2 regions of the Aeromicrobium sp. 636 genome follow, and region 2 is predicted to be linked to the other one. Evidence: riboswitches for the same ligand, from Rfam matches in the RefSeq annotation. Region 2 holds a riboswitch; the other holds the start of a gene.
The links. Region 2 has a riboswitch for thiamine pyrophosphate ahead of GL325_RS15290 (ECF transporter S component). Riboswitches for the same ligand answer to the same signal wherever they lie in the genome.
Positions count from the first base shown of each region.

Region 1 (8,052 bases), on a different contig from region 2:
AGGTGCGGCTCGAGTCGCTCGACGAGGGACGCTGCGTCCAGACCCTGCACGTCGGTCCGTACGACGCCGAGGGTCCCGTGCTGGCGGCCATGCACGACGAGTTCATCCCGGCGCACGGACTGCGGATGACCGGCCGCCACCACGAGATCTACCTCGGCGACCCGCGCCGGACCGCACCCGAGCGCCTGCGGACGATCCTGCGCCAACCGGTCGAGGCGAACGAGCCCTGACCCTCACGGCGCCTCGAAGAACGCCAGCTCGTGGCGCATCGAGGCGTCGAACGCGGCGGCCATGGTGGTGCGTCGATCCGGTGGTGCCGCATCGGCGACGCGGTCGACGATGCTGCGTGCCGCCTCGGCCGCCTCGAGGAACGCCGGATCGGCATAGGTCCGCAGCCAGTCCCCGAACGGATGGCCCGGACGGCCCTGCGCTGCCAGCCGCCGGCCCAGGTCGGCGTAGAGCCAGTAACAGGGCAGCAGCGCGGCCACCAGGGCCTCGTGGCCGTCCCGTCGCGCCGTGGCGTGCAGGTGGTCGAGGTATGCGCGGGTCGCCGGCGCGGGCTCCGGCAACTCGGTGACCCACGTCCGGTGCAGTCGAGCTTCCTCCACGGCCGCGACGCTGCCGTGTTCCCAGAAGGCCCGCTCCTCGGGCGTACCCGCCAGCTCGCCCGCGTGGGCCAGCAGCTCGGCGTACTCGGCCAGGTAGAGGGCGTCCTGGCCGAGGTACCAGGCGAATCGGTCGGGTTCGAGCGAGCCGTCCCCGAGGCGCCGCACGAACTCGCAGGCATCGACCCTCGCGCGGATCGGCTCGCTGTCGCGCCAGGCGCGTGCCGTCCACGAGTTGGTGCCCCTGAGGTGCGGCACGTGCTGGCGCAGCTGGTGGAAGTGGTCGATCGGTCCGTTGCCGCGACCGACCTCGAGCTCGGCTCCGTGCTCGATCGCCCCGGTCAGCCACTCCTTCGCCTGGCCGAGAGCGTCGAACCACGAGAGCCCGGACGCCGCCAAGGTCGCCATCGCCGACGACAGCGAGCATCCCGTGCCGTGGGTGGTCGTCGTGGTCACCCGGCGGCCCTCGACCGGCAGCACCGCGTCCGCGGTCACGACGGCGTCGGCCGAGCTCGCCCCCTCGAGATGTCCGCCCTTCAGCAGCACGACCGTGTCGGCCGCGGCGGCGAGCGTTCGTGCCTGGGCGACCGCCCCGGCCCACGTCGTCGCCTCCGGGCCGCCGACGAGGACGGCCAGCTCGGGCAGGTTCGGCGTCACGAGATCGACCCGCTCGCAGAGTCGTCGGATCGCGACCTCGGCCTGCGCGTCGAGCAACCGGTCGCCGCTCGTGGCGACCATGACCGGATCGAGCACGACGATCGGCGGCCGAGCACGCTCGAGCCAGGCCATGACCACCTCGATGAGGGGCGTCGAGTGCAGCATCCCCAGCTTGACCGCGTCGATCGTGACGTCGTCGGAGACGGCATCGAGCTGCTCGGTCAGGAAGGCCGGCGGTGGGACGTGGACCGACCTGACCCCTCGGGTGTTCTGGGCGACCAGGGCGGTCACCACCGCCATGCCGTACCCGCCGAACGCGGCGATCGTCTTGAGGTCGGCCTGGATCCCGGCACCACCGGTCGGGTCGGTGCCGGCGATGCTCAGCACGCGCGGGGTCATCGGGCACCGCCGATCGCCGCGACGAGGTCCGCGGCGGCACCTCCCGGATCGGCAGCCTCCGAGACGGCGGACACGACGGCGACCCCCGCCGCTCCGGCGGCCATGACGCCGGGGACGTCCTCCAGTCGCACGCCACCGATCGCGATGCACGGCAACGCCGCCGCCCGGGCGAACGCTCCGAACCCCTCGATCCCGAGGACCGCGGGGCCGTCGGCCTTCGACGTCGTCGGATGGATCAGGCCGACGCCGAGGTAGTCGACCGTCCCCGGCGGCAGTGCGCCCGCTACGGCCAGGTGCTCGGGCGTGTTCGCGGTCCAGCCGACGGTCGCGTCCGGTCCCAGCAGGGCCCGGGCGGCGACCGGATCGAGGTCGTCCTGGCCGAGATGGACGCCGTCCACGCGGGCCCCGCCGTGCCGGGCGGCGAGCGCCACGTCCACCCGGTCGTTGACCAGGACCAGCGCGCGACCGGACACCACGGCACTGACGGCGGCGACCGTCTCCGTGAGCTCTCGGGCGGTCGCGTGCTTGGCCCGGACCTGGACCACGGCCGTCCCGGCGGTCACCGCGGCGCCGACGACGTCCAGCAGCCGGTCGCGTGCCAGGCGCTCGTCGGTGACCAGGTGCAGCCCGGAGATCACGCGAGGCTCGAGACGCGGTCGCTCACGTCCTCGGGGCCGGTCGCCGCGAGCGCGTCGAGGAAGGCGACGGCGAACGATCCCGGCCCGGCGCACCCGGCCGCGGCACGCTCGGCCGCCACCGCGTGCACGACGGAGGCGCTGACGGCCGCCGACAGCGGGTCGCACACGCCGAGGAAGGCGGCCATCGTGGCGCCGAGCGAGCAGCCGCCTCCGGTCACGAGCGTCAGCAGGCGGTCGCCGCCGGCGATCCGAGCCACGCGGGTGCCGTCGGTGATGACGTCGACCTCGCCGGAGACCGCGACGACGGTGCCGTGCTCGCGCGCGATCTGTCCGGCCGCCTCCAGTGCGTCCTCGGACCCCGCGACGGAGTCGACGCCGCGCCCGCCGGTGCCGGCGCCCGCCAGGGCGATGATCTCCGAGGCGTTGCCGCGCACGATCGCCGGGCGGGCCCGGACCAGCTCGGCCGCCATGGCCGTGCGCACCGGCAGGGTCCCGATCGCGACCGGGTCCAGGACCCAGCGGTCGGTCGCCGCGACGGCGGCTCGGGCCGCGTCCTGCTGCTGGGCGTTCGGGGTGCCGAGGTTCACCAGCACGCCGTCGGCGACGCCCGCGAAGATCCCGGCCTCCTCGGGCAGGTCGACCATGGCGGGCGCCGCGCCCAGGGCGAGCAGAGCGTTGGCGGTGAAGTTGGTGACGACGCTGTTGGTGATGCACTGCACCAGCGGGGTGGTGGCGCGCAGGCGCGTCAGCGCCTCGTCGGTGAGGACGGGAATGGACAGGACGGTCATGGGACATCCCTTCGCGAGTGCGAACTCGAGCAGGTTCGACGGGTCTGATCTCAGCCCGCTCGGTACGGGCACCCCGTGTCTGTCCACCACTGTAGATCCGTTCGCAGGGTTCGCCTCTTACGGTTGAGACATGAACGTGACCCCGGACGACGTCAAGCTGGCGACCGAGCTGGTCGTCGAGGCGGCTGCCCTCGCCGCCCGGATCCGGGCCGAGGACGACCTGCAGACCCGCTCCAAGACCAGCGTCTCCGACATCGTGACCGCCGCCGACTACGCGGCCGAGGCGCGCATCGTCGAGCGCCTCGACCGCGAGCGTCCCGAGGACGGGCTGCTCGGCGAGGAGGGCACCGCCCGTGAGGGCACCTCCGGCCGCCGCTGGGTCATCGACCCGGTCGACGGCACGTACAACTTCGCCTCGGGCTTCGACTACTGGTGCTCGGCGATCGCCCTGGCCGACGGTGACCGGCCGCTGCTGGGCGCCGTCGCCCACCACGCGACCGGGACGGTCGTGGTCGGTGGACCCGGCGTGCCCACGACCATCAACGGCGAGCCGGTCACGCCCATCGAGGACGCCCCGGTGTCCCAGTTGGCCGTCGCCACCTACGCCCACCCGGCCTTCATCGTCGACCACCCCGGCTTCGCCGCCTGGCGCCGCGCCGCGGCGCTGCCGGCGACCATCCGGATGCTCGGATCGGGCTCGATGGACCTCGTCGGCGTGGCCACGGGTCGCCTCGGCTGCTGGTTCCAGCACAGCACGCCCGACTGGGACTGGCTGCCCGGAATCGCGCTGGTCCTGGGGGCCGGCGGCGTCACCGAGCGCATCGAGGTCGACGGCCTGCTGTGGTCGGTCGCGGGCGCACCGACCGGGGTTGGCCAGATCGTCGACGCGCTGCGGGGAGACGCCTCGTGAAGATCGTCGTCCTGACCGGTGCCGGGATCTCGGCCGAGAGCGGGTTGGCCACGTTCCGCGACGCCGACGGGCTCTGGGAGGGCCACCGGCCCGAGGACGTGGCCACGCCCGAGGCGTTCGGCTACGACCGGGCGCTCGTCCAGCGGTTCTACGACGAGCGCCGCGCCGCGCTCGAGCGCGTGCACCCGAACGCCGCCCACCACGCCCTGGTCGAACTGGAGAAGGAGTTCGGCGACGACCTGCTGCTGGTCACGCAGAACGTCGACGACCTGCACGAGCGCGCCGGCTCGCGCCGGCTGCTGCACATGCACGGCAGCCTGCGCCACGTCCGCTGCGAGGAGTGCGAGCACCGGTTCGAGTACGACGGCCCGCTCGAGCTCGAGCCCGAGTGCCCCGAGTGCGACACCGCCGCGCTGCGGCCCGACATCGTGTGGTTCGGCGAGATGCCGCACGGCATGGACGAGATCCACGAGGCACTGATCGAGGTCGAGGTCTTCGCCGCGATCGGCACCTCGGGCGTGGTCTACCCGGCCGCGGGCTTCGTCGACTACGCCCACGCCTCCGGCGCGCATACCTTCGAGCTCAACCTGGCCCCCTCGGGCGGAGGCTTCCACACGACCTTCGCCGGTCCCGCGACCGACGTCGTGCCGCGCTGGGTCGACCACCTGCTCGGGCGGGACTGACCCGAACGGCTACGCGCCGAGCGGCCCGCCGCCGGGCTCGGCCGCCTCGAGCACCTCGACCTCGTCGCCGATGCGGACCGTGACGCCGGCGACGTCGGGGATCAGGTTGACGCCGAACCACACGGCACCGGAGAACCGGCGGATGCGGGCCAGCGTGCGGATCGGCTCCTTGCCGCGCGCGACCTCGCCGGAGTCCTGCGGCTCGAGGGTGGTGATGACGCAGCGGGCGCAGCCCTTGACGGCGCGGAAGGTGGCGTCACCCACGCGGATCCGGCGCCAGTCGTCCTCGGACCAGGGCTCGTCGCCGTCGATCACGAGGTTGGGACGGAACCGGCTCATCGGCACGGGGTCGCCGCCGTCCTCCTCGATCGCGCGGTTGAGCGCCGCGAGGGACGTCTGCGTCGTGACCAGCAGCGGGTAGCCGTCGGCCAGGCTGACCCGGTCCTCGGGCTCGGAGCGCGCGGGGTTGACGGCCCGTCGGGTCGGGTCGTCCAGGTGCACGAGGCGCACCTCGCGGCCCAGCGTCTCGGTCAGCCACCCGGCGGCCGTGGTGGCCTCGGCGGCCGTGATGAGCGAGCTCCAGATCCGCACCGGGACCTGGCGCGCGGGATCGGGGTCGGGCACGTCGATCGCCGGGCGGCCGGGGACGCTGAGCCGGATCCCCGCCTCGGTCAGCCGGGCGTCGATGGCCAGGAGCCGGCGCTCCTCGCGGGCGGTGAGGAAGGTGCCCTCGGCGTCGACGACCATCCAGCGCCGGTCTCCGGCCAGTCCCCACGGGTCGACGGTCGCGGCGTCGAGGTCCTCGATCCGGCCGGACTTCAACGGGTGGCGGTGGAGGGACTTCAGCTGCACCGGCTCAGGGTAACGGCGATCTGGAACGATGACCGGCATGACCACCGTGACGGATGAGGCGCCGATGGGCGCCTCGGGGCGGCGGGCCGAGCGCGGCATCGCGCTGGTCGTCCCGGCGATGCGTGCGGTCGTGCTGCTCCAGATCCTGCTGAGCATCACGGCCGGCGCGCAACTGGCCGAGCACACGGAGGCTTATGTCGCCCTCGGCCTGTTCGTCTCGGCCGCCTCGGTCCTGCTGATCGTGCAGTGCCTGCTGACCGGCTCGGTGCGCCCCGGCTGGTGGCACGGGCCCGACATCGTGCTGGCGTGGGTGTCCGTCCCGGCGATGGTCCTGCTGCTGCCGTCCAGCCACGTGGTCGGCACGTGGGAGTCCTGGGCGTCGGGCTTCGCGATCAATGTGGGCGCACTGGCCTCGACCTGGCTGCGGCCCGCCCTCGCCGTGGCCCACGGCTTCGGCCTCGGCGCCTGGTACCTCGCCTGGATGGTCACGGTCGACTCCGCGTCGTGGGAGACGAACCTCAACAACGCGCTGACGATCCCGGGCTACGCGCTCGTCGTGGCGCTCACGGTCCACTACCTGCGCGCCCTCGCCGCCGACGCTGACCAGTCGCGCGAGGATGCGGTCGCGGCCACGCGCACCCTCGAGCTCGAGCGCTACCAGATGACGGTGCACGACGCCTCGAGCATTCTGCACCTGCTGTCCGACGAGGACACCCCGGCCGAGGTGCTGCCCGGCCTCCGGCGGCAGGCGCACCGTGAGGCGAACCGCCTGCGCAACTACCTCGCCGCCGAGCCGTCGCCCGAGCACGCGGAGGGCGCTCGCACCATCGCCACGATGCTGGCGGTGGCGCTGGAGGGGTTCGACGACCTGCCGCTCGAACTCGCCGTCGACCTCGGAGGCCACGCGCAGCTGAGCGAACCGGTCTGGCACGCCATGAGCCGCGCCGTCGCGACGATTCTGCACAACGTGCGGCTGCACGCGCGCGCCCACCAGGTCGTGGTGCACGCGGACTGTGACGACGACGGGTGGGAGATCGTGGTGTCCGACGACGGCGTCGGCTTCGACCAGGCCAATCAGCCGATGGGCTTCGGGCTGAACACCCAGGTCGGCCACGCGCTGCGCGAGGTGGGCGTCGACGCGCAGGTGCGGTCCGCGCCGGGCCGCGGCACGTCCGTGACGCTCGTCGGACCCGTCCACCGGCAGGAGGAGCCGTGACCGATCGCCCCCGCGTCGTCGTGATCGACGACAGCACCGTCATCCGTGGCGGCTTCGCGACCGTCCATCCCGAGGTCGAGGTCGTCGCCACGTACGCCAGCGTCGAGCAGTTCGAGGCGGCACCCGTCGAGTGCGACGTCGTCGTGCTCGACCTGTTGCTGCGCGGCCCGCAGGGCGCGGGCGCCGGGACGAAGCAGGGTCGCGCGGCGATCCGTGCCGTGCGCGCCCGGGGCCTGCCGGTGTGCCTCTACACCGACGAGCGACGCGCGATCGTCCTCGCGCTGTGCCTGCGTGCCGGCGCCCACGGCGTCGTGCACAAGTCCGACCAGCCGGCCGTCACCGTCCGCGCGATCGAGGACGTCCGGGCCGGGAACGTCGTCGTGACCCAGTCCCTCGTCGGGCTGACCGAGTTGTTGGACCGCCGCGGTGTCCCCCTCGAGCTGAGCCCGCGCCAGCGCCAGGTCATCTCGCGCCGCGCCCGCGGACGGCATTGGGCCGACATCGCCGGCGAGCTCTACATCACCGAGGACACGGCGCGCGAGCACTACCGGGCGGCCTGCGCCAAGCTGCGCGAGTACCTGCGGCACACCAGCCCGGGCGACATCGAGCGGGCTGTCGGGCTGGCGCCCGGCGATGTCCTCGACGAGGCGTGACCCCCCGTTTCCGGGGGTGTTGGCCGAGACGGGACCTGTGCGAAAGTGGCGTGGCACCTTGCGGGGTGCACCAGCGGTCCGGCCGACTCGGGCGCGAAGGCGACGGTGGACCGTCGCCGATCGGGCCGCTGGATCTCGGGGGGAGTCGACGGCCGGGACGCGTTATCGCGTCCCGGCCGTCTCCTTTGGACGGCCGTAGGTCCACGACCCGCACGGACGGCGATGGACGCGGTTCACCCGACCAGCAGGCGGTCGATGTTCTCGAAGGCCTGGCGGGCGTACCCGCGCCACATCCGGGAGAAGACCGGCATCGCCAGCGTGCCCGGGCGCCCGGCCGGACGCACCGTCCAGGTCCAGGCGATGCGGACGCCGGTGCCGGCCGGCTCGAAGCTCCAGGCGCCGTCGAGCGAGGAGACCAGCGGCTTCATCGGGCCGGTGATCCCCGAGATCCGGTAGGTGAATCGGTCCGGCCGCTCGACCGCGGTCAGCTCCTCGCGCATGGTTCCGCCGTCGGCCAGCCGGATCGTCCGGGTCTGGCCCGGCGTGGCCCACGGCCCGGCCTGGTCGAGAACCGCGCTGATCGGCGGGATCGCGGCATAGCGCCGGGAGAACAATGCCGGCAGCTCCAGCGCCAGGAGCCGGTCGAAGGCG
Region 1 is NZ_WNJU01000003.1:91,487-99,538, reverse strand. It holds gene GL325_RS11245 (GyrI-like domain-containing protein) at 1-230, shown strand, start outside; gene thiD (bifunctional hydroxymethylpyrimidine kinase/phosphomethylpyrimidine kinase) at 234-1,661, opposite strand; gene thiE (thiamine phosphate synthase) at 1,658-2,299, opposite strand; gene thiM (hydroxyethylthiazole kinase) at 2,296-3,087, opposite strand; TPP riboswitch at 3,077-3,173, opposite strand; gene GL325_RS11225 (inositol monophosphatase) at 3,218-3,997, shown strand; gene GL325_RS11220 (NAD-dependent deacylase) at 3,994-4,680, shown strand; gene GL325_RS11215 (MOSC domain-containing protein) at 4,690-5,532, opposite strand; gene GL325_RS11210 (sensor histidine kinase) at 5,570-6,748, shown strand; gene GL325_RS11205 (response regulator transcription factor) at 6,745-7,401, shown strand; gene GL325_RS11200 (SRPBCC family protein) at 7,635-8,052, opposite strand, start outside.
Region 1: another riboswitch for thiamine pyrophosphate. It lies ahead of thiM (hydroxyethylthiazole kinase); the one in region 2 lies ahead of GL325_RS15290 (ECF transporter S component).

Region 2 (8,052 bases):
TCGACGTACTGCTGAGGCGCTCTTGCGCATCGGGTCTCCTCGCTTCAGAACAACGGATCACCCGGAGGTCTCGGCTGTGACCCGGGCAACGTCGAAGACTGTAACCTCTAGTTGCACTGTGATGCAAGCCACTTTACCGGGGTGTGACCTCAGGTGCCGATGAGGCGAAACACCACGGGGAGTGCGCCCAGGACCGCCGCGGCAGCGAGCGCCGCGACGTCGAGTCGGGTCCACACCGCGGGCTCGGCCCACGTGCGCCGATGAGCCGAGGCGAATCCCCGCGCATCCATCGCGATCGACGTGCGCGTCGCCTCGCGCATCGTGTGGACGAGCAGCGTGAACGCCATGGCCCCGGGCCGGCGCGGCAGATGGCGCGCCCGCCGTACCCGTTCGAGCTCGTGCCACGTCTGCCACACCCCGGTGACCCGCTGCAGCGCCGCCGAGAGCGCCGCCGCGAACCGCCCCGGGAACCGCAGGGTCTGCGCGAGGTAGTCACCGAGCCGCGCGACGTCGACGTAACCGACCGCCACCGCACCGGGCCACGTCATCACGAAGGTGCGCAGGCCCGCGACCGCCGCCACCTCGAGGTCCCGTCCGCCGAGCAGCCAGGTGGACCACGTGATGCTGGCGACCGGCAGCGCGACCAGAGCCAGACACAACGCGGGGTAGCGCCACGACGGCACCAGGAACGCCAGCGTGACGACGTACACGGCAACGCACACCAGCGCGACCGGCAGCGTCCGGATGGCCGGTGACCCCAGCGCCGCCGTGAGCGCGATCGCCACCAGCACGATGGGGTTGAAGCGGGTGATCAGTCCGGTCACGCGACGACCGCCCCGTCCTTGAGGACGACGTCGCGATCTCGCGGCAGGTCGGCGTCGTGGGTCGACACCGCCACCGTCGCGCCGCAGCCGGCGGCCGTGCCCAGCCATCCCGCGACGACGGCCCAGGTGCCCCGGTCCTGCCCGACCGTCGGCTCGTCCGCGAGCACCAGGCCCGGCCGGTGCGCCACCGCCGCGGCGAGGGCGAGACGACGCTGCTCCCCGCCGGAGAGCCGGTACGGATGGTCGTCACCGCGGCCGGGCAGGCCGATGACCTCGAGCAGCGCATCGACGTCGACCGGGCGACCCAGCGCACGGGGCGTGGCCTCGAGCTCCAGGCGCACGGACCTCGCGACGAAGCCGACCTCCGGATCCTGCGGACACCACCCGAGCTCGTCCGGCCCGGTCCGGTGCCCCGACACGGGTTCCAACAGTCCCGCCAGGCCCAGCAGGGCACTGGACTTGCCCGCACCACTGGGCCCGACGAGCGCCGTGGTCGTGCCCGGCGAGAGGGTGAGTGTCATCGCATCGACCGCGCGCGTGCGCTCGGTGCCCCGCAGCGTGCGGGTGACCTGGTCGATCACGAGGTCGCGCGCCTCGACCGTCGCCTCGACGACCGGCCGGACCAGCTCCGCCGGGATCGTCGCCGGCACCGGCACGGGACGCCCGGGCATCCAGAGTGCGTCCGGCACCGCCGCACCCAGGAACTCCGCCACCGAGCCGTCGAGGACGACCCGCCCCGCATCGAGGACGATCACCCGGTCGACGTGGTCGAGCCAGGGCTCGAAACGGTGCTCGACGACGATCAGCGTCCGATCGCCGACGACGCGCAGCACGGAGTCCCGCACCTCCGCCGCGAGGTCCGGGTCGAGCATCGACGTGGGCTCGTCCAACAGCAGCACGTCGGGTCGGGTCGCCAGTGCCCCCGCGAGGGCGAGGCGATGACGCTCACCGCCCGAGAGCGCGCTGGTGAACCGATCCAGCTCGTGGTGCAGGCTCACCGACTCGAGTGCGGCCCGGACCCGCCGCCAGATCTCGTCGCGCGGCAGACCCAGGTTCTCGGGCCCGAAGGCGACGTCCCGGCCGATCCGGTCCGCGACGATCGACGAGGACGGGTTCTGGGTGACCATGCCGATCCGGCCCGAGACCTCGACCGACCCACTGGACTCGCCCACCAGCGTCGCGCCCAGGGCGCCGGCGGCCGCATGGAGGGCGGTGGACTTGCCTGAGCCGCTCGGGCCCACCAGCAGGACCCGCTCACCCGGCTCGACCGTCAGGTCGAGTCGGGCGAGCACCGGCCGGGACGCGTGCGACGGCGTCCAGGAGTAGTCGCGGAACGCGAGCGTCACGGTCGGCCGGCAGGGAAGGAGTCGAGCGCTCCCGCCTGTGCCAGCCGGCGGACGAGCAGCCAACCGCCGAGACCGGCGATGACGATGCCGGAGACCGTGAAGAAGCCGAGGTAGGCCAGGCGCCACTGCAGGTCCCAGTCCGGCCAGTAGTACTGCCACTCGTAGAGGCAGGCGAAGACGGCCGCGAGAGCACCGGCGAGCATCGCGGTCACGACGTCGAAGCGGCGGTAGAGGAACAGGGCGAAGATCAGCTCGGCGCCCAGACCCTGGACGATGCCGGACAGCAACACGGTGCCGCCCCAGGCGGTGCCGCCCAGCACGAACATCGAGATCATGGCGGCCACCATCTCGGTGGCGAAGGCCGCGCCGGGCCGGCGGACGATGAGCCCGCCGACGACACCGGCGATCAGCCACATCCCGGCGAGCAGGCCGGTCGCGGGCTTGAAGCCCACCGCCGCGCCCAGGTCGATCACGTCGTAGAACTTGCCCCATCCCCAGAAGACGACTCCGAACGCGACGCCGAGCATGGCGATCGTGACCAGGTCGAGCGTCCGGTATCGGATGGAGGTGGAACGGATGGCAGATGTCATCGTGACTCCCTTCGCCGGTGCTAACCGGAGCAGGTTCAAGGGTCTGCGGCTGTTCCGCACTCTCAGCGCCCTCTGCATGGCGCTCCCCTGTCGTGTTCGGCCAGCCTAACCGTTCCCGGCGCAGACGTCAGCGGGGGCGGATCCGAAGATCCGCCCCCGCCTCGTTCCTACGGACTCAGTCCCGACGTGCCCTGCGGCGCATCAGCACGACACCCGCACCGGCGAGGACCAGGACGCCACCGAGGGCGGCCAGGCCGGCACTCGGACCGCCGGTGGAGGCGAGCCAGTCGGAGTCGTCGTACGCGTCGTCGTTCGACCAGTCGTCATCGCCGCCGGCATCGGCGGCCACGATCTCGATCGGGATCGCGGCGATGACACGACCGTTGTTCGCCAGCTCGACCGTGTGCTCGCCGAGCGGCGCGTTCTCGGGAACGCGCACGGACGCGTGGCCCGACACGTCCACGGTCCGCGTGCCCATGGCGATCGGATCGGAGTGCAGCTCGAAGGCGACCTCGCGACCGACCCAGTTCTGCCCGAAGGAGAACGTGAGCACGTCACCGGGCGACACGACGTCGGAGCTGATGAGCTCCGGCGCCTCGCTTCCGGCTCCGTCCGTGGGCTCCGTGGTCGGCTCCGACGTGGGCTGGCCGGTCGGCTCGGACGTCGGCTGCGACGTGGGCTCCGACGTGGGCTGGCTGGTCGGCTCGGACGTGGGCTCCGAGGTCGGCTGCGACGTGGGCTCCGAGGTCGGGGAGGTGACCGGGTCGCCGTTGACCGGGATGCTGCCGAGATCGAGGTCAGCCGGTCCCGTGCAGGTCAGGTCCGAAGGGATCGTCTCGCCCGCCGCGGGATGGATGGTCGCCTTGACCGTGAACCCCTGGGGCATGCCCAACTCGACCGTGCCGACCGCCGAGGCGGGCGTGGTGATCGCGGGGACCTCGCCCGAGGCGGGAATCAGCCACGGCGCGTTCGTCGTCTGCGGGATGTCGGTACGCGGCGCCGCCAGTCGGGGGATCGCCACGGTCGACGTCTGTCCCCCGGTGGTGAGGGTGATGGACGAGTCCGTCGAGGCACCTTCGGCCGCGACGCCTCCGAGGAGGTCCACCGTGGAGGCGCGCAGCTTCTCGGGCATCGTCAGCGTGATGCCGACCGGACGCGGGGAGATGACCTCGCCCGGACGCACCGACCCCGGAACCGTCGTCTCGGCGAGGACTCCGACCTCGTGGAGGCCGAGATTGAGGCCGCCGGCCGTGACCTTGCATTCGTAGTTGAAGCTCTTGGACAGATCCACCGGACCGGCGGGCGGCGGGTCAGTCGGGTCCGTGGTCGGTTCCGTCGTGGGCTCGGTCGTCGGCTCCGTGGTCGGCTCCGTGGTCGGCTCGGTCGTCGGCTCCGTGGTCGGCTCGGTCGTCGGCTCCGTGGTCGGCTCGGTCGTCGGCTCCGTCGTCGGTTCCGTCGTGGGCTCGGTCGTCGGCTCCGTGGTCGGCTCCGTGGTCGGCTCGGTCGTCGGCTCCGTCGTCGGCTCCGTCGTCGGCTCGGTCGTCGGCTCCGTCGTCGGCTCGGTCGTCGGCTCCGTCGTCGGCTCCGTCGTGGGATCCGTCGTCGGCTCGGTCGTCGGCGTGACGCCGATCGATCCCAGGGTCAGGTCCTTGCCGGCGACGGCGGTGCAGGCCAGGGTCGCCGGAACCTGGTCGTCGGGCGCGGGGGCGGCCGTGTAGATCGTCGCGACGACGTTGAACGCTGCCGGCAGGCCGACGTCGACCTTGTCCACGGCGTAGTCGGGCACGGTGATCTCGGGCACGGTGCCCGCCGCGGGGATCGTCCACGGCGCGTTCTCCTCCTGCGGGATGTCCCGGCGCGGCGAGGAGAGGTTGGGGATCGCCACGGAGGTGGTCTGGCCGCCGGTCGTGAGAGTCACGACCGAGTCGGTCGACCCACCGCTGGCCGCGACGCCACCGACGAGGTCCACCGTCGACGAGCGCAGGACCTCGGGCATCGCGAGGGTGATGGTGACCGGGGTCGGCGCGATCTTGTCACCGGGGCTGACGCTCTCGGGCACCGTCGTCTGGGCGCGCACGCCAACGGGACGGTTGCCGAGGTTGAGGCCACCGGCCTTGACGACACACATGTAGTCGAAGCTCTTGTCGAGCGTGGTGTCGGCGCTGGCAGGACTGAAGACGCCGCCACCGACGGCACCGACGAGCACCACGGCACAGGCGGCGGCAGCGGCACTGATGCGGCGGGACGGTTGGAGCAAGGTCACGAAATGAATCCCCTCATCGATGGCCTGCGCAACGGACACGAGGCCGAACACGGCGTGTGATCCACCTCACCATAAGTGCTGTAACTCCCAGTGACAACATCTTTTGCAAGACGACTCGCCCTGCCGTCGTCCCCGGATCGACCACAATGGGCCCATGCCCTCCGTGCGTACCCCTGATCCGAATCCCGGCTGGCTCTCGGAGTTCCAGCTGGAGGAGACCCGCTCTCGCGTCCCGATCCTGTACGTCGAGGCGGTGCCCGTCCGGCTCGACAGTCTCGGCCAGGTCGAGCAGGTCGGCCTGTTGCTGCGCGGCTCGGCCACCACGGGCTCACTGGCCCGCTCCTTCGTGTCGGGCCGGGTGCTCCACGGCGAGCCGATCCGCTCGGCGCTCATGCGCAATCTCGAGAAGGACCTCGGCCCCACGGCGTTCCCCCAGCTGCCGGCGAACATCGTGCCGTTCACCGTCGCCGAGTACTTCCCGATGCCCGGAATCACCCCGCTGCACGACGCGCGCCAGCATGCCGTCGCGTTGGCGTACGTCGTGGCCGTCACCGGCGAGTGCGATCCCCGCCAGGACGCGCTCGAGTTGAGCTGGCTCACGCCGCAGGAGGCGCTCTCCCCCGCGATCCTCGACGAGCTCGAGGGCGGCCGCGGGATCCTGCTGCAGCAGGCGATGGCGCACCTCGGCGCTCTGATGTGACCGGGCGGGTGGACGGGCGGCGCCCCAACCCCTGGCTGATGCTCACGGCCGCGATGGCCGCCCAGGTCACGGCCACCGCGATCGTCTCGACCCCGCTGCTGCTGATCCCGTTCCTGCACCTGGACCAGGGCCTGTCGCTCGTCGCGAGCGGTGGCCTGGCCGCCGCCCCGACCGTCGGCACCCTGCTGACGCTCGTGGCCTGGGGCGCGGTCGTGGACCGGGTCGGCGAGCGCATCTCGCTGACCGCCGGACTGTTGATCCTCGTGGCCGGCAGCACCGTGGCCCTGACCGGCGCGCGCGCCGACGAGGCGACCCTCCTGGCCGCCGGGTTCGCCCTGTGCGGCGTGGGGGCGAGCAGCTCCAACTCCGCCAGCGGCCGCCTCGTCGTCGGGTGGTTCCCGGCCGAGCGACGCGGGCTGGCGATGGGCATCCGCCAGACCGGTCTCCCGCTGGGCGTCGGCCTCGCGGCACTCGTCGTCCCGGGCTGGGCCGACCAGCGCGGCATCGCCTCGGTCGTGGGCCTGTGCGTGGGCCTGGCCGTCGTCTCGACGATCTTCGTCGGGCTCACCGTCGTCGATCCGCCGCGGCCCCGGAGCTCCGATCCCGTGGCCGCGGCGAACCCCTACCGCGGCGACGTCCGCCTGGTGCGCATCCACGCCGCGTCGGCACTGCTGGTGATCCCGCAGTACGTGGTCTGGAGCTTCATGCTGCTGTGGCTGATCGACCGACACGGCTGGAGCGCCGCGGCCGCCGGAGCGCTCTACGCGGGATCCCAAGTACTGGGGGCGGCCGGACGCGTCGGCGCCGGCTGGTGGTCGGACCGGGTCGGCGACCGCCTCGGCCCGATGCGGCAGGTCGCGACCGCCGCGACCGTGGTGATGGTCGCCCTCGCGGCCTTCGACGCGACTCCCCTGGCCATCGCGGTCATGGTCGTGGCCGCCGTCGTCACGGTGGCGCCCAACGGGCTGGCGTTCACCGCGGTCGCCGAGATCGCCGGCCCGTTGTGGTCGGGACGCGCCTTCGGGATCCAGAACACCGGCCAGTACCTCACGGCCGCGGCGGTGCCTCCGTTGATGGGCGCGGTGATCCAACATGCGGGCTACGGCTGGGCCTTCGCGGGAGCCGCGATCTTCCCCCTGTTCGCGATCGCGCTCGTGCCTGTTGCTACTCGCAGGTAACATCTGGGCAGGCCTTTGGCAGGCCTAACTCAGCAACGCTGATCGCCGCAGATTAGGGTCAGCACAAACTGCTTGAACCGCGAGAGGAATCGGCATGGAACCGATCAACATCATCGCCGGCGTGATCACTGTGGTCTCGACGGCGTTGGCGGTGTACTACCTGGCACCCGGCGTCAAGCGGATGCTCGGGGTCATCCGCGCCGGCACGCCTGCGTACGGACGCACCGACAACCCGAAGAGCCGCACCAAGAACATGCTGGTCGAGACTCTCGGTCACACCCGCATGCTCCAGTGGCACTGGGTGGGCATCTTGCACTGGGCGGTGTTCTTCAGCTTCCTGATCCTCAGCACCGCGGTCGCCACCGCGTACCTGCAGGTCTGGAACCCGCACCTGGTGCTGCCGCTGATCGGACACTTCTTCCTCTTCGAGTGGGTCAGCGAGGCCATCTCCTGGCTCGGCCTGATCGGCATCGCGGCCCTCATCGTGATCCGCCAGCGCAACCACCCGCGCAACCTCGGCCGCAAGAGCCGCTTCTTCGGCTCACGCTTCGGCCAGGCCTACTTCGTCGAGGCGATGGTGGCGCTCGAGTGCGGCGCCGGCATCCTCATCCGCGGCGCCGAGTACCAGCTGATGAAGCTCGAGGGCGACAGCCATGCCAGCGCCTTCCACTTCCCCACCACGAGCTGGATCGGCGAGACTCTCTGGTCCGGCCTGTCCGTCACCGGCCTCGAGGCCGCCATCTCCATCATCGCCGTGGTCAAGGTCGTCTCGGCCACCGTCTGGCTGATGGTCATCGGCAAGAACCTCACGATGGGTGTCGCCTGGCACCGCTTCCTGGCCTGGTTCAACATCTACTTCAAGCGCGAGGCCGACGGCAGCACCGCGCTGGGCGCCCTCGTCCCCCTCTACGTCGGCGGCAAGCCGCTCGACCTCGAAACCATGGAGGACATGGAGGAGGAGGAGTTCGAGAAGCTCGGCGTCGGCAAGGTCGAGGACTTCTCCTGGAAGAGCATCCTGGACTTCTCCACCTGCACCGAGTGCGGCCGCTGCCAGAGCCAGTGCCCCGCGTGGAACACCGAGAAGCCGCTGTCGCCCAAGCTGCTGATGATGGGCCTGCGCGAGCACGCGTACGCCAAGGTCCCCCTGCTGG
Region 2 is NZ_WNJU01000006.1:17,811-25,862, reverse strand. It holds gene GL325_RS15305 (DUF6801 domain-containing protein) at 1-30, opposite strand, end outside; gene GL325_RS15300 (energy-coupling factor transporter transmembrane protein EcfT) at 150-824, opposite strand; gene GL325_RS15295 (ABC transporter ATP-binding protein) at 821-2,170, opposite strand; gene GL325_RS15290 (ECF transporter S component) at 2,167-2,760, opposite strand; TPP riboswitch at 2,750-2,859, opposite strand; gene GL325_RS15830 (PT domain-containing protein) at 2,936-5,023, opposite strand; gene GL325_RS15275 (DUF4916 domain-containing protein) at 5,178-5,723, shown strand; gene GL325_RS15270 (MFS transporter) at 5,720-6,901, shown strand; gene GL325_RS15265 (heterodisulfide reductase-related iron-sulfur binding cluster) at 6,996-8,052, shown strand, end outside.